DNA from 4 places in the Paenarthrobacter sp. NPDC058040 genome. Region 3 is predicted to be linked to each of the others. Evidence: riboswitches for the same ligand, from Rfam matches in the RefSeq annotation. Region 3 holds a riboswitch; each other region holds the start of a gene.
The links. Region 3 has a riboswitch for cyclic di-AMP ahead of ACFVSJ_RS07135 (hypothetical protein). Riboswitches for the same ligand answer to the same signal wherever they lie in the genome.

Region 1 (4,854 bases), on a different contig from region 3:
ATTTTGCGTGGGCCGGGAGCGCACTGCTCACCGAGCCCAGGAGACGCCCGACGAATCCCCCTCGCCCCCGGCTTCCGAAGACCAGCAAAGCAGCCTCGGCTGACAAGTCCAGGAGCACTCCGGCAGCATCTCCGTTTTCCACGGAGGCATCAACATCCAGGTCATAGGAAGAGACCTTCTCCATGGCCTGCTTGGCGATTGCCTCAGCACCCTCGCGGATCACGGAATCGTCCACGGTTGCGTATCCACCGTCCAGTCCGGAGGCCGCAAAGATCGGCACCGAATAGGCCGTGACGATGTGGAGCGGGAGTTGACGGCGTTCAGCTTCGCGGGCCGCCCAGACGAGGGCGCACTGACCATGTTCCGAGCCGTCTACTCCTACGACGATTCCACCGGGCGCAACGGCTTCTCCGTCGCCGTTCCGGGGTTCTTCAACGTGATTGCCGTGCTGGTCCATGGGGCCCGCCTCTCCACCTGCTGCTTTTGTTCCGGTCATTCTGCCAGAGGTTTCACCCCTCGGGGTGACGCGCCCGGCCTGGTGCGAATATCCGGGGAAGGAGAAGTCCAGGGCATCGCCTTCCAATGCCCACTATTCTCGGTTGCCAAGGCCGAATCAAGACGGCTTTTCGCTACCTGCATAACGGTCCGGGCTCGGTTTCGGGTGTCCTTTTTGGACGCCGGATGAACAAGTAAAAACACGCTGTCACGGAGGCTATCCATGGCCCCAAAAGTTCTGTAGTGTTCGAGTCACCGAATGGCCGGCAAGCGTGTTCCAGGACACACCCGGCCATTTATTTGCGGCCGCTTGGGGAGCTTGGACGCGAACAACGCGCTGCCTTCGGGCACACACGTCAAGGAGGAACCAAGCAGTGTCATTCACGCCTGATTCCGGCACAGAGCGCACCACTACCGTGGTGATTGGAGCCGGGCTTTCCGGTTTGGCCGTGGCCAGCGAACTCAGCCGCTACGGCGTTCGCTCCATTGTGGTGGACGGGTTTGGGTCCCTGTCCACGTCGGGACCCTCCGTCCACACGGGAATGCTGCAGCGCTGTGATGCGGCAGACCCGGCGGCCATGGTGGAACGAAACCAGATCCTCCGGCACCTGCGGAACTACGCAGCCAGCCACCAACTCGATGTGCGGAGTTCCACCAAGGCCGTGCGGCTGGACTTCCTGGGAGCCAACGTTCCCGGACAACTTGAGCCCGCACCCCGCCAATGGGCCGTGCACACCGCCAACGGGATACTCCTCGCGGACCACATTGTGGTGACGCGCTGCGCCCAGAGCCAGTTGCGGCGGATGCTGGCTGAGCTGGGAATCGCGATCGGCCAAAACCTCGTTGCCGCCATGCGTGCGGTGGGAATGCACCTGGTGGGCGTCGGTGAAATGATCACCCCCACCCCCAAGGAAGTGCTTCGGCAGGCCAAGGCGGTTGGGCAGGCAATCTCTTTGAAGGTTGCCCTGCCCGCCGGACCCGGTATCACGGCAGGGCCTGGCATCGCGATCGCCTGACGTTCTTAAAAGCCAAAGGCCGGCACCCGGAGAACAAGTCTCCGAATGCCGGCCTCTGGTATTTAAGCGTGAAGCTTAGGCGCCAGCGCGTACATACGTGATGGGGCCCGTTGCGGTCAGCCAGCTGATCGGGTGGATACCCGTCTGGTTGCCGTTGATGCCGCCGCTGATGGCCTGGCCGTTGCCGATGTAGATGGCAACGTGGCCGGACTGGACGATCATGTCGCCCGGCTGCGGGTCGCTGACTACCTTGCCGTAGTTCAGGAACTGCATCGGAGCAAGGTCACCCACGGGGATGCCTGCGGAGCCGAGGGCGCGTTCCACCATGGCGGTGCAGTCCTGCATGATGCCGATCTGGGCGTAGGCGGAAGCAACCATGGCTGCGTTGACGCTGCCGGCCGGTGCTGCTGCTGCAGGTGCGGCAGCGACGGAGGCGGTAGCCGTGGCGGTCGCCTTGGCGGGAGCGGCAGCAACGTTGGCTGCCGCCTTCTTGGCCGGAGCCTCAACTACGGGAGCCGGCTTTTCGATGACCGGAGCGGCCACGGAGGAAACCGCGGGGCGCTCGAAGTTGATGGTGGCCGTTGAAGCTGCGGTGACAACCTTGTTGGGGGTTTCCGCAACGGTTGCGGGGCTGGAGTCGCGCTGGACCGGAGCCTGTGCGGGCGTCTCGGCAGCGTGGGCGGCGATGGAGCCGGTCAGGACCAGCCCGGAAGCTGCAGCGATGACGGCTGCCTGGCGGCCAGCGCCGGAAGCGTTGCTGGCAACGGCCTTGGAGATGGAGATGAACGGATTGGGACGCGCGATGTCCGCCTTACGACGGCCGCGAAGAATGCGTGAAGACATGAAAGAGCCTCTCCCGATGCCTGCGAGGTTAGCTGTCGGATTCGGATGGGAGTCACCCGGCCACTATCCCCCGCTGTCCAGCGGAAGCTTCGTGACTTCACCCCAAGGCGCACTCAATGGCGGCCTAAAATGGGTTCCCCGTCTCTGCCGTAGGTTTGTCTGCGAACGGATTCCGGACTGCGGCAGAGCTAGGCAATCAGGCCGGAAGTGCCTCGAAGATGGATCAGGCACAGGTACTACCGTACGCGATGATCACCGCAAAGTCACATTTGAGTAACGAGCAGGGCGCGTTGCGCGTGTCGCGGTAACCGATTCGAGATTTTCGCAGCTATGTAGAAAACCGCGTCATTCCGCGGGAGTATCGCCCTCGGCATCGTTGGAGGCAGCCAGCTTCCGGCGGGCAGTAACGGCCAGGAAGATCACGAGTCCCACGGCCACCACGGCGAGTCCCACAATGCTCCAGGGGAAGGGCTGCGAAGCCGCCGGAGCCGGCTCGCTGGAGCCGCTCCCCGGAGCTGCTGTTCCGGCGCTCGGAACCGTGGCTCCCGAAGCCGACGTGGAAGGTGAGGCACCCGCCGAACCGCTTGTCGTCGTCGTGCTTCCAGCGGCGGCAGTGAACTTGAAAGTGCCCTCAATGGGGTGCGAATCGGAGCTGACAACGCGCCACGTGACGGTGTACTCACCGGCCGGCGCGCCCTCGCGCAACTTCTGGACCGCTTGGTTGTCGATGATTTCGACCGCGCCGTCCGCCCAGTTTTCGCCGCCCGCGGTCACCGTCACACCGGAGCCGATGGCCAGCGGGCGGTTGTTGAACGTGATGGAGACCGACGCCGGAACTGCCGCCACGGTGGCACCGTTCGCCGGAGTGGTGGACTCGGCGACGTCGTGCGCGGACGCGGGGGCGGCACCAAACAGCACCGCGGAGGCGAAGGCAAGAGCAGCTACGACGGCGGCCAGAAGCGGGCGGACGGTACGCATGGGGCGGTTTCTCCTAATGTTGGCTTCCTTACAGACTAGGCGAATCGTCCGGGCGTCCCGTATCCGCAGGCATAGGATTTGAGAGCACACTCACCCGATCCCCGGAGACCTTCATGCTTAAACAAGGTTCTGCCCTCGACCGTTACTTCAAGATTTCCGAACGGGGCTCCACGTACTCGCGGGAAATCCGTGGCGGGTTCGCGACCTTCTTTGCCATGAGCTACATCGTGGTCCTGAACCCCCTGATCCTCTCCGGAGCCGATTCCAGCGGGGCATCCCTGGGCTTCACCGCGGTCGCCGCCACCACGGCGTTCGTTGCGGGCATCCTGACCATCCTCATGGGCGCCTGGGCCAAGCATCCGTTCGCGGTGGCGACAGGCCTGGGTGTCAACGCCTTCGTGGCCGTCACCGTTGCCTCGCACCCGGGGCTGACCTGGCCGGACATGATGGGCTTGGTTGTCCTCTCCGGCCTGACCATGCTGATCCTGGTCCTCACCGGCTTCCGTACCGCGGTGTTCAAGGCCGTTCCGGAAGCCCTCAAAACGGCGATCGTGGTGGGCATTGGCCTCTTCATTGCGTTGATCGGCCTGGTCAACGCCGGATTCGTCCGCCGCATCCCCGACGCCGCCGGAACCACGGTTCCCCTGGGCCTCGGCGTGGATGGCAAGCTCATGGGCTGGCCCACTTTGGTGTTTGCCGTGGGCCTCATCCTGACGATCGCCCTGGTGGTCCGCAAGGTCCGTGGCGCGATCCTGATCGGCATTGTGGTGTCCACGGCGCTGGCCGCCATCCTTGAATTCACCCTGCACATCGGGCCCAGCTTCGATGGCAAGAACGTCAACCCGCGCGGCTGGTCGCTGGTAGCCCCCACGTTGTCCGAGTGGGGCGCCCCGGACCTGTCCCTCATCGGCAAGGCCAACCCGTTCGGCGCATTTGAGCACCTGGGCTTCATCGCCGCGGCACTGCTGGCGTTCGTGATCCTCCTCAGCATCTTCTTCGACGCCATGGGCACCATGGTGGGTCTGGCCAACGAGGCCGGAACCGTGGACGAGCACGGCAACATCCCCAACGTGGACCGCGTGCTCCAGGTGGACGCCCTCGGGGCGATCGTTGGTGGTGGGGCCTCCGTCTCGTCCAACCAGATCTTCGTCGAGTCCGGCGCGGGCATCGGCGAGGGCGCCCGCACGGGCCTTGCCTCGATCGTCACCGGCGTGCTCTTCCTGGTGGCCATGTTCTTCACGCCGCTCATCAACCTGGTCCCCTTCGAGGCGGTAGCCCCTGCGCTGGTGGTGGTGGGCTTCATGATGGTCTCGCAGGTGGGCAAGATCGACTGGCAGGACTGGGGCGTCGGCATCCCGGCCTTCCTGACCATCGCGCTGATGCCGTTCACCTACTCGATCGCCAATGGCCTCGGCGCCGGCTTCATCTCCTACGTCCTGATCCGCACTTTCCAGGGCCGCGCCCGCGAAGTGCACCCGTTGATGTGGGTTGTGGCCGCCGCGTTCCTGCTGTTCTTCGGGAT
Region 2 (4,854 bases), on a different contig from region 3:
CGAGGGCCGGCTGCCCTCTGCATGTACGGGCTGTGGATCGACACCATAAGGGTAAGCACTTATATGCCGTATCAACGAATTTTCGGGCCGGTTCCAAGGCAGTGTCGGCGAATGTTCACGTGCGGGACACCTCTGGGGCCTTAAATGCGGAACGCCCCGCAGGGATTCCTGCGGGGCGTTCCTGTTGAAGCTGTGTCAGCCGTTCACGCGGATGAAGACCGGACCGGAGCCCACGTTGACGCTGAAGAGTGCGGTGGTGGATCCGTTCCATCCACCGTGCACCGCCATTCCGTTACCCACGTAGACGGCGATGTGCGCCATTCCACCGTAGCCACCGTTGGCGTAGTAGGCGAGGTCGCCGGGCTGGGCTTCGGCGGCGCTGACGGTGCGGCCCAGGGAGAGGTAGCCGGCAGGCCAGTCGTGGAAGTGGATGCCCACGGCGGCCAACGAGTTGGTGACCAGCATGGTGCAGTCCTGGGTCACGCCAAGCTGGGCGTAAGCCGCAGCGGCGATGGCGGCACCGAGGCCACTGGAAGCTGCGGGAGCCTTTGCGGCGGCAGCTGTGTTGTTGACTGCCAGCGTGGCGTTGGCACCGGAGGCGTTCGATCCGGATGCTGTTGAGGCTTCCGCCTTCGGGGCCGCCTTCTCCACAACGGGAGCCGGAGCCTCCACCGTGGTGACAACCGGGCTCTCGTAAGAGATGGCCACGGTGGAATCAGCGGCGATGGTGGACTGCGCCACGGCTTGGACGTCAAGGGCCGTGGTAGCCGTGGACTCACGCTGGACGTTGGTATCCGCAGCGTTCGCGGCAACGCCACTGGTCAAGACCAGTCCGGAAGCAGCAGCGATGACCGCTGCCTGGCGACCGACGCCACCGGCGTTGTCGCTGACAGCCTTCGCGATCACGGCGAGCGAGCTGGTCTTGGGTGCCTCAGCTCGGTGCCGTGCAACCTTGTGTGCACTGGTCATTTTTAATCTCTTTTCGTTTCCGCGAGCGGTTGGGGACACACGCGGTTTGTGGGCAAGCCAGCACTTGGGGGGCATGCTGGCGTACCCCGAACGGGTTTTAGCGGAGGGTGAAGAATGAAGACGTGCCAGTGGAAGCCACCGAGTGGAGCAAGGTTCCCTGGCTCGGGTTGAGTGCGCTGATCATCATGCCGTTGCCGACGTAGATACCAACGTGCGCGCCGCCATTCTGCATGACCAGGTCGCCCGGCTGCGGGGTACTGGTGGGCTTCATGGCCGTCCAGGCGTTGACGCGGGGGATGCTGATGCCGGCCTGGGCGTAGACCCACTGGGTGAAGCCGGAGCAGTCCCAGCCGTTGGGGGTGGTGCCGCCCCAAACGTAGGGGTGGCCGATGCCCGTGTAGGCGATGGCGGCGAGGCCGGATGCTGCGGCGCTGGAGGCCGAATCCTTGGCTTCGGAGGACTGTGCGGTGATGGCGCCTGCGGCCTGGTCACCGGTGCTCTGGGAGCGCTGGGTTGCCTGCGAAGCGCGCTGGATCTTCGGGGCTTCCTTGGTGGCCACGACGGGGCTCTCGAAGGAAACGGTGGCGGTGGGCTCTGCAGTGACAACCTCGGTGGTGAGGAGCTGCTGCGTGCTCGTCTCGGCCTTGGAAACGTCCGTGTCAGCTGCCTGGGCCGGAAGGCCGACGCTGAGGACGAGGCCGGAGGCTGCGGCGAGAACTGCGGCCTGGCGGCCAACGGTTCCGGCGTTGGTTGAAACAGCCTTCGAAAGAGTGTTCAACGGGTGAACCGTCGCGGCGCGGTGGCGCGCAGGGGTAGTGCGTGATGACACGTAGGTAGCCTCTCCCAATGCCTGCGAGGTGAGCTGTCGGATTCGGATGGGAGTCATCCGGCCACGAGCTTCGGGAAGCTTTGTGACTTAACCCCAAGGCCTTCTTTCGAAGACCAAAAGTGGTTCCCCCGCCCCTGCCAGACGAATTTTGCGAACGGATCCTGAGTGGTGGCAGAGCTAGGCAATCCACTCAAGTGCATCGGCCCCCTAAAAAGCCGATGCGCTTTAGACGGTACAACAGTTGAACGTGAATGTCACATTCAGGTCACGGGGTGTGTCGAGAATGCGATAGACGACCATCGACTTTGCTTAGAGCCAGCCCATGGGGTCCACGACTTCGCCGTTGACCTGGACCTCGAAGTGCAGGTGGCAGCCCGTGGAAGCCCCTGTAGTGCCACTCAGGGCCACAACATCGCCGCGGCTGACGGTCTGCCCTACTTTGACATTGAAGGACGACAGGTGGTTGTACGTGGTCTCGAGGCCGTTGCCGTGATCCACTACTACGCGGTTACCGCCGCCGTACTCGTGCCAGCCGGCGAACGTGACCTTCCCGGCCGCAGCCGCGTGGACCTGCGTACCGCACTGGGCCACGAAGTCCTGGCCGCGGTGGAAGTCCCCGGTACCGCCTGTCAAGGGGCTGACCCGGTAGCCGAACGGCGAGGCCGTGGTCAACGTATCCAGCGGGCTGCCAAGGGTGCCCTTGGACGAGCTGGCCTGGATGCTGCCAACAGACTGGGCGCTGAGCAGTTGCTTAAGCTTGCCGTCGGGATCGGCCTTGGTGGCCACCGCCGCGCGGCTGAAGTCGATTTTTGCCGAGGCCGCCGCGGAAACTTCAGGCTGGCTGCCACCGGCTACCGCAAGCGCGGCTTCTGTTTGGCCCGACTCGGAGGTGGCCATCACGGGGCTCGTGGCCGGCAGACCGACAGTGAGGGCAAGGCCCGTAGCGGCCAAGGCCACTCCGGCTTTCTGCCCTACGCCACTGGCTGCGGCGAAATCGGCAACCTGGCGCAACGGGCTCTTACGGCGGCGCACCTGACGCTGGGTGTCGCGAGGCCGGATCTCCGTTACTGCGCGGGCTGGCCGCAGCTCAGCAGCGGGGCCGGACGCGCGTCGGCGGCCCCTGACGTTCTGCGATGTCAAACTCTGTTCCTCTCTTGAAAGCCTGCGAAGTTAGCTGTCGGATTCGGATCAGAGAGTGCAAAGACCCGGCCCGCACACAGCGCATACGGCACACAGGTATCCCGGGAGGGAATTGCGTAAGTAGGCACTGCTGCTGCGGACTTCACCCCAAGGCTGCTTCTTCAGGCAGCCGATTGTGGTTCCCCCGCCTCTGCCAGTAGTGGATAACACCCCTGATCTGCTGGCAGAGCTCGGCTCCAGATCAGGTAACGCTTTGGTATCGGCGCTAGTAGACAACTATAGGCGATTAAAGCCTTCGGTAATAAATTCGTTATCTTCTGTCACGCCGTTTTCCTGCCGATGCCCTTATCACTTTTTGGCGGAAACCGCAGGTCACACCGTTCCGCCCGGCAGCCGGAGTGAGATGTGACACTCCAACATGGAGGAAACAACAGAGGCACCCGTCCTTTCGGAAGGGTGCCTCAAAAGTTCTACGTTCAGCCAACCGCCACGAAGACGTGGGCTGCGACCTCGGGCGGGAGCTCGAGTGCCCCCTCGATGCCGGGGACGCGCACCGAGATATACTCCCCTACCCGCTCCAAGGAAACTGCCGCTCCCGGCCGGATCCCACCCTCATCCAATTGGGTCAGCAGTTCGGGTTCAACCTGGATGGGTTCCGCCAGCCTGCTCACCACGACACGTGAGTCCGAAGCGTAGGAGTCCATGGCCTGAAGGAGGTTGACATCGCCACGCAGGGAGACCTGGGTGGCAAGTCCGCCGAGCGCTTCGAGGCCCGGAATGGGGTTGCCGTAGGGCGACTCTGTGGGGTGCTCCAGCAGCTCGTACAGCCGGCGCTCAACCCGCTCGCTCATGACGTGCTCCCAGCGGCAGGCTTCGTCGTGGACATAGGCCCAGTCCAAGCCGATGACGTCGGCCAGGAGGCGTTCTGCCAGGCGGTGCTTGCGCATGACCTCAGTGGCACGCTTCCGGCCAACCTCGGTCAGCTCCAGGTGGCGGTCGTTGGACACGATTACCAAGCCATCGCGCTCCATGCGGCCGATGGTTTGGGAAACGGTGGGACCGGAATGGCGCAGGCGCTCGGCAATGCGTGCCCGAAGAGCCACGATGTTCTCTTCCTCAAGCTCCAAAATGGTCCGAAGATACATCTCAGTGGTATCGATCAGATCCGTCATCCAGCTCAGCTCTCCTCGAACGCAGTTCTCGCGTAGTGTCCACCGTACCGCGTCCAGTCGGGGCGGCCGGTCCCTTGGCGCCGCCCCATGACGCCTCCTCCAGCTTAGCTTATTTGGAATTACTCTGAATAATCCCCCACCCCGGCTCCCTGCCCAGGCAAACGGCACCGTCCCACGTGGCGGACTATGACAGCCGCAGGTTCCTGCCCGCGCGCCATGTCAGGCAGAATTGGGGAGTCGAAGGGGCAGCTGATGCCACCTGCCACGACCCATCTTTGACCGATACCCATTGGAGCCACCCGTGAGCGACAACAGCATCACCATTCCCGCCGACCTGCTGCCCAAGGACGGACGCTTCGGCGCAGGACCGTCCAAGGTCCGCCCGGAGCAAGTCGAAGCCTTGTCGGCCGCGGCCACCACCATCCTCGGTACATCGCACCGCCAGGCTCCGGTCAAGAACCTCGTGGGTTCGGTCCGCGAGGGCCTCAGCCAGTTCTTCCGCGCACCCGAAGGCTACGAAGTTGTGCTCGGAGTCGGCGGATCCACCGCGTTCTGGGACGTTGCTGCGTTCGGCCTGGTGGAAAAGAAGGCCCAGCACCTCTCCTTCGGCGAATTCGGTTCCAAGTTCGCGTCCGCCACCAACAAGGCCCCTTTCCTGGACGAGTCCTCCATCATCAAGTCCGAGCCTGGAACGCGCCCCACGCCCAAGGCAGAGGCCGGTGTGGACGTCTACGCCTGGCCGCA
Region 3 (4,854 bases):
CTCTGCACCACGGTGCTCTGCGTCGGGGCGCTCGTGGTGGTTGCCTGGCTGCTGGGATAGGCGTCCGCTTGCGGGCTTCGGTGACGGCCTGTTCTTCGTGGCCTACGCGATCTTCGAGCTTCCCAACAGCTTTCGCTGGGTAAAACAAAGGAGGCTGGCACCCGATCGGGTGCCAGCCTCCTTTGCGTTGGCGGCCTAGGAGCGCCGAAGCCGCTGGCAGCTCCAGCGGCCCATCCGGCGACGGAAGGTGGCAGTCCGGCTGCTGCTGCAATAGCGGCCGTGCCAGCCGACATGCGTGGTTGTCCGGGGCAGTCGGATGCTCACTTGAGGAGGTCCTTGGCCGCGTCCAGCAACCCGTCCACTGCCGAGCCGCTTGGCTGCGGCGTGGAGGAAGCGTTGGGGTTGCCGCTGGGCTTCGGCTTCGACGGCTGGGTCTGCGTGGGAGTCGGCGTCGGGGTCGGCGTGACGGTCGGGGTGGTGGTCGGCGTAGGCGTCGGGGCCGTAATAGTGTCCGACGGCGGTGCCGGCTGGCTCGGGACCGGCGTGGTTACTCCTGGAACCGGGACCACAGCCGAGGGAGCGGCGGACGGTACCCACTGCGGGGCGGCCAAGGAAACCTGCGGGACAGCAGCGGACGACGCCGTTGCGCCAGCAGGTGCCTCCGCTTCAGTCTGGGGTTCGGCGGGCGTTCCGGCCTCGGCTTTCGCGGCCGACGTCGAGGACGCGGTGGTGTACGAGGGGGTGGGACCAGGGGAAGCCTTGGTGGTTGCCCGACCACTTTCGTTGTTGTTCGAGCCGCTGGCCTCCTGCGAGTGGCTGTCCTGGCCGAAAAGCGGGAGGTCCACGGCCTGGCTGACAGTGCCGACGGTCAGGACCAGGCCGAGTGCTCCGGCAACCACCGCCATGCGCTGGCCCATGGTCTTGACCGAGGCGGCCTTGGTCAGCACGGCGTGCGGTTCGCGGTTGAACGACGGAGCACCGAACGAGCCGAAGGCGGACTTGCCGTTGGTGGGGAGCGTCGAAGCTTTGCGCGTTGCGGTGTGCTCGGAAGCCCGGGTCCGGTTGCTGGCACGGCTTGCCAAGCCCGCCGCAGCAGTAGCCGCCGCGGCGATCTGCGCCGGCGTCTTCGGCTGGACCGGTGACGACTCTTCGAGGGCGACTGCCGGCGCGGCTACTGTCGGAATGGCGGCGGTAGCAGTTTCAGGGTTCGGTGCAGGGATGGCGGCGGTAACGGGCTCCGACTCCGCGCCAAACTCCCGCTCGGCGGCGGCCCGTGGCGCGTCCGCAGCCGGGACCACGGGAATGGCCGACGTCGGCGGGCCGGGTGTGGTGGAGTCGGCGCGGGGAGCGTCGATGACAGGGATCGCGGCGGTCCGGGGTTCCTCGGCAGGAGCGTCGTGGCCGGCGGAACCGGCCGCGGCTTCCGGCGCAACGATCGCCTGGGCGGCCTGACCGCGCTCGGCCGCGCGTCGCTCCGCGCGCGTCATGGGCGCAGGCGGGGTGGGATTGGCAGCTGCGGCGGGTACCGCCGTCGTGCTTTCAACGCTGGTGGGGGACTGTCCGCTGGGTTGGGCCCGACGGCGTCCGGTTGGCTTGGTGCGCTCGATGGCCTCTTGGGCACGGCGCGGCTGATCCATGGTTGGGGACATGGGTGATTGCCTCTCAACGCCTGCGAGGTTAGCTGTCGGGTTCGGACGAGGCCGTCCGGCCGCACATGGCGGCTTCACCCCAAGGGCCTGAAACCAGGCCCGGGAACTTTGGGTCCCCCGTCTCTGCCGCGAGTCTGGCGGATTCCGGGATGCGGCAGAGCTCGGCGTCAGCCCGGAAGCGGCCCAGCGGAGATCAGGGTCGCCCTTCGACCGTACAGGAGCAGGGAAGTAAAGTCACATTAATGTAACGGACGGAACGTCCAACATTTCGCGGGGACCCAATCGCCTACCCTGCGGGGCTGGAACCGGAAGTTCGAGCTGGGCAAACACTAGCTTTGACCATGTACTGGCCGGTAGACATGAGCTATGGATCTCCCCGTGACGCCTCCCGTTTCGCCCATGCTCGCCAAATCCGTCCCGAACATCCCCGATGTTGGGCACTATGAGCCCAAGTGGGACGGCTTCCGGACCATCGTCTTCAAGGACGGCGACGAGATCGTCCTGGGCAGCCGGAACGAGAAGCCCATGACGCGCTACTTCCCCGAACTCGTGGAAGCGCTGAAGAAGAACCTTCCGGAGAGGTGCGTCATCGACGGCGAGATCATCCTCATCTCCGGCAATCGCCTGGACTTCGAGGGCTTGCAGCAACGCATCCACCCCGCCGACACCCGGGTGCGCATGCTCGCCGAAAAGACGCCGTCGTCGTTGGTGGCGTTCGACCTCCTCGCCCTGGGCGATGACGACCTCACTGGCCGACCCTTCTCGGAGCGGCGCGCAGCTTTGGAGGAGGCGCTCGCCGACGCCGAGCCGCCGGTCTACGTGACGCCGGCGGTGAATGACCTTGAGCGGGCCAAGGAATGGTTCGTGCAACTTGAGGGAGCAGGCCTCGACGGCGTGTTGTCCAAACCGCTCGACGGCACCTACCAGCCGAACAAACGGGTGATGTTCAAGACGAAGCATGAGCGGACGGCGGATTGTGTGGTGGCCGGATTCCGTTGGCACAAGACGGCAAAGGTTGTGGGGTCCATGTTGCTGGGCCTGTACGACGACTCCGGCCGCCTCCACCACGTGGGCGTCGTGGCCTCGTTTCCCATGGCCAAGCGTGAAGCCTTGGTGGCGGAGTTGGAGCCGTACCAAGTGGAGTTCGCCGAGCATCCTTGGGGCGAATGGGCCAACCAGGAAGCGGCCGCCGGTGGATCCAGGATGCCCGGCGGGCAGAGCCGGTGGAGCGCAGGCAAGGACTTCTCCTTTGTCCCTTTGCGCCCCGAACTCGTGATTGAGGTGGCGTACGACTACATGGAGGGTGACCGGTTCAGGCACACTACCCAGTTCCGTCGGTGGCGCGAGGACCGTACCCCGGACAGTTGCACATACTCGCAGTTGGAGGAACCCGCCGATTACGACCTCGGCGAGATCCTGCGTCTTACGTAATCCCCGTTACTCCTCGTGGCCCTGGTCGCCGCTCATGCTGCCCTCAGCCGGTGGGGTCTCTCCCGGAGGCACACCGCCGCCCGGTTCCAGCCCGGTGATGTTGCCGTCTGCCGGGTCCGGGTTCGAGGAAGCTGCCGGATCGTGTTCTTCGTCCTTGCGCATGTCCGGGTCGTCGTGGATGCTGTCCGGTTCGGGGGCGCCGAAGGTTTGGGGATCGTCTTCAGGATCGTAGCTCGTCATGGTCCACCCTTTCCTAAGCAAACTTATTATTTGACTTGCCCTGCCAGCCTAGCCGCGGGCCGCCCCAGCCAACAAGGGGCACCCAGGCTGCCGTCCGTCGTCGTGCGCCTGCGGCTATTTGTCCCGCGACGCAGCGGCGACGAAGCTCCTGATGGCATTGGCGACTTCTTTCGGCCGCATGTGTTGGGCGACGTGTCCCACGCCCGGAATCTCAGCCAACCGTCCGTCGGCTACGGCCCGCGAGAGACGCAGCGACCATTCCGGTCCGGCAACGTGGTCACGGCTGCCGCGAAGGATCAGCACCGGCACGTCCACGTTGGCCAGACGCTTCTCCGTGGGGTAGCCCATCATGACGGGCAGCTCCGTAAGGTACCAGCGCGGGCCGCAGCGGAGGTAGTCGGAGACGACGATCCAGTTGGACGACGGGCTTTCCCGGAGGAGGCCGTCAAGGAACAGGGCCAAGGACTGCCGCCACAGGTTCTTGTGCCGCGAATCGACCACCGGACCCATCAGGACCAGGCTCGTAGTGCTGCCCGACGCCTGAAGGGCGGCTTCGATGGCGAACTGGACGCCCATGGAGTGGCCCACCAGGATGCGGCTATGGATGCCGCGATCCGCCAAGGCCTCGGCTATGAACGTCCCGTAATCTTCCACCGACAACTGACGGTCCGGTTTGGGGGTGCCTGCGAAGCCGGGGAGGTCCAAAGAATAGGTCGGTGCGTCGGCCGAGAGGACAGCATGCAGGCGGGCCAAATACCTGTGCGAGACGCCGATGCCGTGGATGAGGACGTAAGCGGGAGTGTCCTGGCTGCCCGGCTCCGGGGCTCCGTTCAACCAGAGGATCCGCCCCTGTAGCCCGCCGACCTCGACGTTGGCGGTGTGGAAAGCCGGCTCGCTCACAGCCGGGCTCCTCAGCCCCGGGCCTGTTGCAGGAAGACGGCCGCGCCCGGACCCGTCAGTTCCTGCTCATCCACGGGCCGGATACCGCGAGGGGACGGCGGATATCCTCGCCATGCGGGGCATAGGGATTGTGCGTTCCACAGCGAACCGTGCGTTGCCTCCAGATCCTTGATGAGGGCGCAGCATTCCACGTGTACCATCGGCCAAACCACGGAGCGGGATCTCGAAGCCATACGGCTATTCAAACAGGACGCGCGGACTTTTCCGAGGTTCGGTCCACGTGGCTTGGCCGACGCGGATCAGTCCCGGGTGGCGTCGTCGGATTCGGCGGGGTCGCCCGCGGGGCGCGAAGCGTCAGGTGCGCTGCCGGCGTTCGCTGCCTCCCGGCGTCGGGCAATCCTGGATTCGGTCCACATGGCGACGGCCACGAAAACGACGCAGGCAAACATGAAGGTAGCTACGAAGTTCAATCCCATAGCGGAACCCAAGGGTGCGGCAAGTGCCATTGCGGCCATCCCGGCCACGATATGCCACCCTTTGAAATTGCCCACCAAACAAGCGTAACCCCGGCCTTTGCGGGTGCTGGCCCGTTGGCTGGGATCGTTGCTTGATCCTTATCACTCCGACATCTGCC
Region 4 (4,854 bases), on a different contig from region 3:
CGGTGCTGCCGCGCTGCCGAGTCCCCTGGGCCACGGCCGTGTCCTGGTTGAGAACGTAGGTCCTGGTGAATCCATCGCTGCTCTTGACCGTCAAGGAGTTCGACGAAACCTCACTGACCGTTCCGAGCTGATCGGCCATGGTCACGTACTCGTTGTCGCGGAGGATCACATACTCGGAGTGGATGGCCGCGTTCAAGCCACCGGCGATGCCCAGGCCGTCCGGCGACATGCCACCCATTTGGCCAGGCATGCCCATGCCGTTCTGGCCAGTCCCACCCTGCCCGGGAACACCTTGCTGGCCGCCCAGTCCGCCGGATTGGCCCAGCGGAACGTTGGCCGCATCAGCCGAGCCGGCGTTGCCCAAGGAGTAGAAACCAGCGGCCGTTCCCGCCGCCACGACCACCGCAACGCCGGCCACGATCAAGGTCCGCTTGAGTGTCCAGGGGCCCTTCAGGCCTCCCTTGCCCTTTCCGGACTGTGAAGTACCCCAGCCGTTGGTGTTCGACGCCGGAGCACCCCACCCGGCCGACGGCTGCGTTGCGGCTGGCGGGGCTCCTTGGGCCTGTGTGCCGCCGAAGCTCCCGCTGCGTCCATCCTGCTGGCCCGCCTCGCCCCAGGCCCACGAGGAGCCCGGGTTCGGGTTGCTACCCTGCGCGGGCCCGGGCTGTGCGGACTCTTGCCCCGGCCCGGGCTGTGCAGCTTCCTGTCGCGGCCCGGCGCTTCCCTGTGGCGTGCCCTGCGGTGGAAGGGACTTGGACTTGGGGTCTTCGGGGAGCTGCTGCTCATTCATGGTCTTCTCCAGGTGGGTTGTTGGTCCTCTTACGCCCCAGAGTCTGCTGCCCGGCTGTGCGGAAGCTGTGTTGAAGAGTAGTCCCTGCTGTGACCGTCACGACGTGACTCCCACAGGCCCCCAGTGCGCGCCAAAGCCCGTACCGCCAGCACCCACTTTGCCGATCTAAAGGCCAAGAAGTAATCAAAAAAGGTTGTAGTAGGGCTCAAATCAAGTCAATGAGGGTGGTGAAGGCCCGCCGACCGGACTCCCACCTCGCTAGTGTTGATTTCACAGGGTCCTCACAGGACCAGCTAAGCGCCGGCAAACCAGCAGATTGGAGAGTTGTCCCATGGCATCCCCGCACTCCATGCAAAACAACCTTCCCCAGCTCTCCCACCCGGATGGCTCCCCTATCCGTGCCCTGGTGGTCGATGACGAGCCAAGCCTGGCCGAGCTCATGAGCATGGGCCTGCGGATGGCCGGCTGGTCCGTCAGCGTTGCCGCCGATGGCCCCGAGGCCGTGAAGCTCGCCAAGGACTTCCGGCCCGACGTCCTGGTGCTGGACGTGATGCTTCCCGGCTTCGATGGTGTTGAGGTCCTCAACCGGATCCGTGCCTTCGCTCCGGAGGTCCCCGCCCTCTTCCTCACGGCCAAGGACGCAGTTCAGGACCGCATTGTGGGGCTGGCGGCAGGCGGTGACGACTACGTGACCAAGCCGTTCAGCATGGAGGAAGTCCTGCTCCGCCTTCATCGACTGGTGCAGCGCTCGGGCGTTGCCGCCATGGACACCGCCGAACTGGTGGTTGGCGACCTGACCTTGAACGTGGACACCCGCGAAGTAACCCGGGCCGGTGAGGACATCGCCCTGACGGCAACCCAGTTCGAGCTCCTTCGCTACCTCATGGAGAACCCCAAGCGCGTGGTCAGCAAGGCCCAGATCCTGGACCGCGTGTGGGATTACGACTTCGGCGGGCAAGCGAACATCGTGGAACTCTACATCTCCTACCTGCGCAAGAAGATCGAGGCCAACCACCCGCCCATGATCCACACTGTGCGTGGCGCCGGCTACGTCATCAAGCCCGCGGACTAAGCCTTGACCACACTCTCAGGGGTCGCCAGGAACACGCAGCGCAGCTGGTTGGACCCATCCACCTGGCACTTGCGGACGCGGTTGGTCCTCGTTGCCATGGCGCTGCTCGTCGCTATCTGCGGGGCGGTGGGCGTAGTCAGTTATGCCTCCATGGACATGGTGTTCAACCGGCAATTGGACAGGCAGTTGGAGCAGGCCTCCAGCCGGGCCAACACCTTTGGCCGACCGCCTTCGAGTTTCCCCACTGGGAGGCCGGACCCGCTCGAAGCCAGGGGCCAGGCCGCCGGCACCTTGAATGCGCGCATCAGCGGCTCCTCTGTCAGCAGCGCCGGACTCATCGACGCCGCCGGAAACCGCGCCACGCTTTCCGCCGAAGACAACCAGGTCCTGCTGGATCTTCCTTTGGACAACCGGCCCGTGGACCGGTCGCTCTCCATCGGCGATTACCGCTTGGTGGCTGTGAAGACCGCCTACGGCGATGTCATCGTCACTGGCTTGCCCCTGGCCGACAAGCAAGCCACCGAAGCTTCCCTTGTGTGGACCATGGTGTTCGTCTCGCTGGGCGGCTTGGTGCTGATCGGGCTGGCCGGAACCGTCATCATCCGCCGGACCATGCGCCCGCTTGAACAATTGTCGGAGGTCGCAACCAAGGTCTCCCGCTTGCCCCTCGACGCCGGCGAGGTCGCGCTCGCGGTGCGCGTACCGCCGTCGGCCTCCCATCCGGGAACCGAAGTGGGCAGCGTGGGCTACGCCCTCAACCAGATGCTCAACAATGTGGCCAGCGCGCTCGAGGCCCGGCAGGAAAGCGAAACCAAGGTCCGGCAATTCGTTGCTGACGCCTCGCATGAACTGCGCACTCCCCTCACCGCCATCCGGGGTTACACTGAGATGCTGCGGATGACCGAGAACTTCACCGAAGACGGCCGCAAGTCCCTGGCCCGGGTCCAGAGCCAGTCGGAACGGATGAGCACCCTGGTGGAGGACCTGCTGCTCCTGGCGCGGTTGGACGAAGGCCAGCCCCTAAAGGTCACGGAGGTGGACCTGACGCAGTTGGTCATTGAAACCGTTACCGACGAGAAAGTCATGGCGCCGGACCATGTGTGGCAACTCAAACTCCCGGATGAGCCGATCACGGTGCGCGGAGACGCCACGCAACTTCACCAGGTGCTGGCCAACCTGCTCTCCAACGCGCGGAAGCATACCGATCCCGGCACCACCGTTGTCACCGGCGTGATGCTGAGCGCGGACGGGAGCGCAGTGGTCACCGTTACGGACAATGGACCCGGCATTCCCGCGGATTTCCAGGGCCGGATCTTCTCCCGTTTTGCCCGCGCTGACGCGGCGCGGTCGGGTTCGGAAGGGACTTCCGGCCTGGGCCTGTCGATCGTGGAATCGATCGTTGGCGCACACGGTGGGAGCGTCGAAGTGACGTCCAAACCGGGACGCACAGAATTCGCCTTGCGACTCCCTTCCGTGACCAACGAACGCGTATAACGAAACCGGCAAGGCGACGCACCGGCGTCGTGATCTCTGTTACCTAAATGTGACTTAAGCAAGATCCTCCTGTACCGTCGAAAGGGTGGGTCGCCCCAAGAGGCCCACACCCGGGATGCGCCGAGCTCTGCCACTTCCCGGAGTTCCGTTCTCATCGAGGCAGAGACGGGGGACCCAGAGTCTCCGGGCCAGGCATTGCCGGCCCTTGGGGTGAAGCCGCAGCTACACGCGCGGCCGGATGACCTCATCCGAACCCGACAGCTAACTCCGCAGGCGCTGAGAGGTAATCACACATGTCTGAATTCAAGGATCAGGCGCGCCCTTCCGCGCGTCACCGCGACGATCACGATGCTCCGCTGACCAAGTCGCAGGCCGTTCTGAAGAACGCCGCACGCCAGGGCAAGGCCGGCCACCGCATGTCGGTCGTAGCCGGTGTAGTCGCCGCCGCACTCGGTGTCGCATCGCTGGGCCAAGCCGCCAACGCCGCGTTCAACCTCCCGGAACTGAGCCAGACCGCACAGACCCAGGCAGCAGCACAGGTTGACCCGCAGACCCGGGAAAACGCAGTTGCCGAGGCCGCAGCGCAGGCCGACGCCGCCAAGAAGGCCGCTGCCGACAAGGCTGCCGCTGCCCAAGCCGCAGCTGAGAAGGCTGCCGCTGACAAGGCAGCTGCGGACAAGGCTGCAGCCGAGAAGGCCGCCGCCGACCAGGCAGCCGCAGCACAGGCTGCCGCAGAGAAGGCCGCTGCCGACGCCGCCGCCAAGGCTGCAGCCGACAAGGCAGCCGCAGCAGCAGCTGCCGCCGCCGCTGCCCCCAAGGCCGTTGACGATCCTGCCGCCGCAAAGGCCTACGCAGCCAGCATCCTGGCCAGCTACGGTTGGGGCCCGGGCGAGATGACCGCCCTGAACACCCTGTGGGAAAAGGAATCCAACTGGCGCACGACTGCCACGAACGCCTCCAGCGGTGCGTACGGCATTGTCCAGTCGCTGCCAGCTTCCAAGATGGCATCCGCCGGCGCTGACTGGCAGACCAACTACCAGACCCAGATCAAATGGGGCCTGAACTACATCAAGGAACGCTACGGCTCCCCCTCGGCAGCCCTCGCCTTCCACTTGGCCAACAACTGGTACTAAGCCAAGAGACTTTCCCGATAGCCGCTCCCGTTCCGGCCGTCCGCATCACCCCCAACTGATGCGGCCGGCGGGAACCCGGGGGCGGTTTTCGCGTTCCCCCAGTTACACAGTCGCGTCACAGCTTCTGCCTAAAGCCCTCACAATCGGCGGCTCCACTCTGGATGCATGACGCTCATAGATCCCGCCACCAGCGCGTTGCCGAACCCCGCCCATGCGGGGCCTTCCGCCGCTCCTGCCTTGCCCCACCGGCAGTCCCGGCGTTCTCCTGTGGACACCCATTCCACAGTTCCCGTCCTGGACGTCACAGTTCCCGTCCACAACGAAGAAACTGACCTCGAGGAATGCCTGCGCCGCCTGCACGGGCA

Region 1: it holds a riboswitch for cyclic di-AMP, as region 3 does, so the genes downstream of both, ACFVSJ_RS11610 (NlpC/P60 family protein) here and ACFVSJ_RS07135 (hypothetical protein) in region 3, are expected to answer to the same signal.
Region 2: it holds a riboswitch for cyclic di-AMP, as region 3 does, so the genes downstream of both, ACFVSJ_RS16475 (C40 family peptidase) here and ACFVSJ_RS07135 (hypothetical protein) in region 3, are expected to answer to the same signal.
Region 4: it holds a riboswitch for cyclic di-AMP, as region 3 does, so the genes downstream of both, ACFVSJ_RS02940 (hypothetical protein) here and ACFVSJ_RS07135 (hypothetical protein) in region 3, are expected to answer to the same signal.

The regions. Positions count from the first base shown of each region.
Region 1 is NZ_JBHVRN010000007.1:182,963-187,816, reverse strand. It holds gene ACFVSJ_RS11620 (universal stress protein) at 1-457, opposite strand, end outside; gene ACFVSJ_RS11615 (FAD-dependent monooxygenase) at 870-1,511, shown strand; gene ACFVSJ_RS11610 (NlpC/P60 family protein) at 1,587-2,354, opposite strand; cyclic di-AMP (ydaO/yuaA leader) riboswitch at 2,358-2,549, opposite strand; gene ACFVSJ_RS11605 (copper resistance protein CopC) at 2,700-3,332, opposite strand; gene ACFVSJ_RS11600 (NCS2 family permease) at 3,446-4,854, shown strand, end outside.
Region 2 is NZ_JBHVRN010000011.1:104,063-108,916, forward strand. It holds gene ACFVSJ_RS16470 (NlpC/P60 family protein) at 196-969, opposite strand; gene ACFVSJ_RS16475 (C40 family peptidase) at 1,067-1,798, opposite strand; cyclic di-AMP (ydaO/yuaA leader) riboswitch at 1,803-1,961, opposite strand; gene ACFVSJ_RS16480 (M23 family metallopeptidase) at 2,108-2,938, opposite strand; cyclic di-AMP (ydaO/yuaA leader) riboswitch at 2,943-3,184, opposite strand; gene ACFVSJ_RS16485 (metal-dependent transcriptional regulator) at 3,415-4,110, opposite strand; gene serC (phosphoserine transaminase) at 4,412-4,854, shown strand, end outside.
Region 3 is NZ_JBHVRN010000004.1:184,924-189,777, forward strand. It holds gene ACFVSJ_RS07130 (AEC family transporter) at 1-60, shown strand, start outside; gene ACFVSJ_RS07135 (hypothetical protein) at 321-1,649, opposite strand; cyclic di-AMP (ydaO/yuaA leader) riboswitch at 1,653-1,799, opposite strand; gene ACFVSJ_RS07140 (ATP-dependent DNA ligase) at 2,016-3,080, shown strand; gene ACFVSJ_RS07145 (DUF6480 family protein) at 3,087-3,320, opposite strand; gene ACFVSJ_RS07150 (alpha/beta fold hydrolase) at 3,435-4,220, opposite strand; gene ACFVSJ_RS07155 (hypothetical protein) at 4,520-4,771, opposite strand.
Region 4 is NZ_JBHVRN010000002.1:19,565-24,418, forward strand. It holds gene ACFVSJ_RS02925 (hypothetical protein) at 1-790, opposite strand, end outside; gene ACFVSJ_RS02930 (response regulator transcription factor) at 1,122-1,862, shown strand; gene ACFVSJ_RS02935 (sensor histidine kinase) at 1,866-3,356, shown strand; cyclic di-AMP (ydaO/yuaA leader) riboswitch at 3,465-3,646, shown strand; gene ACFVSJ_RS02940 (hypothetical protein) at 3,650-4,489, shown strand; gene ACFVSJ_RS02945 (glycosyltransferase) at 4,655-4,854, shown strand, end outside.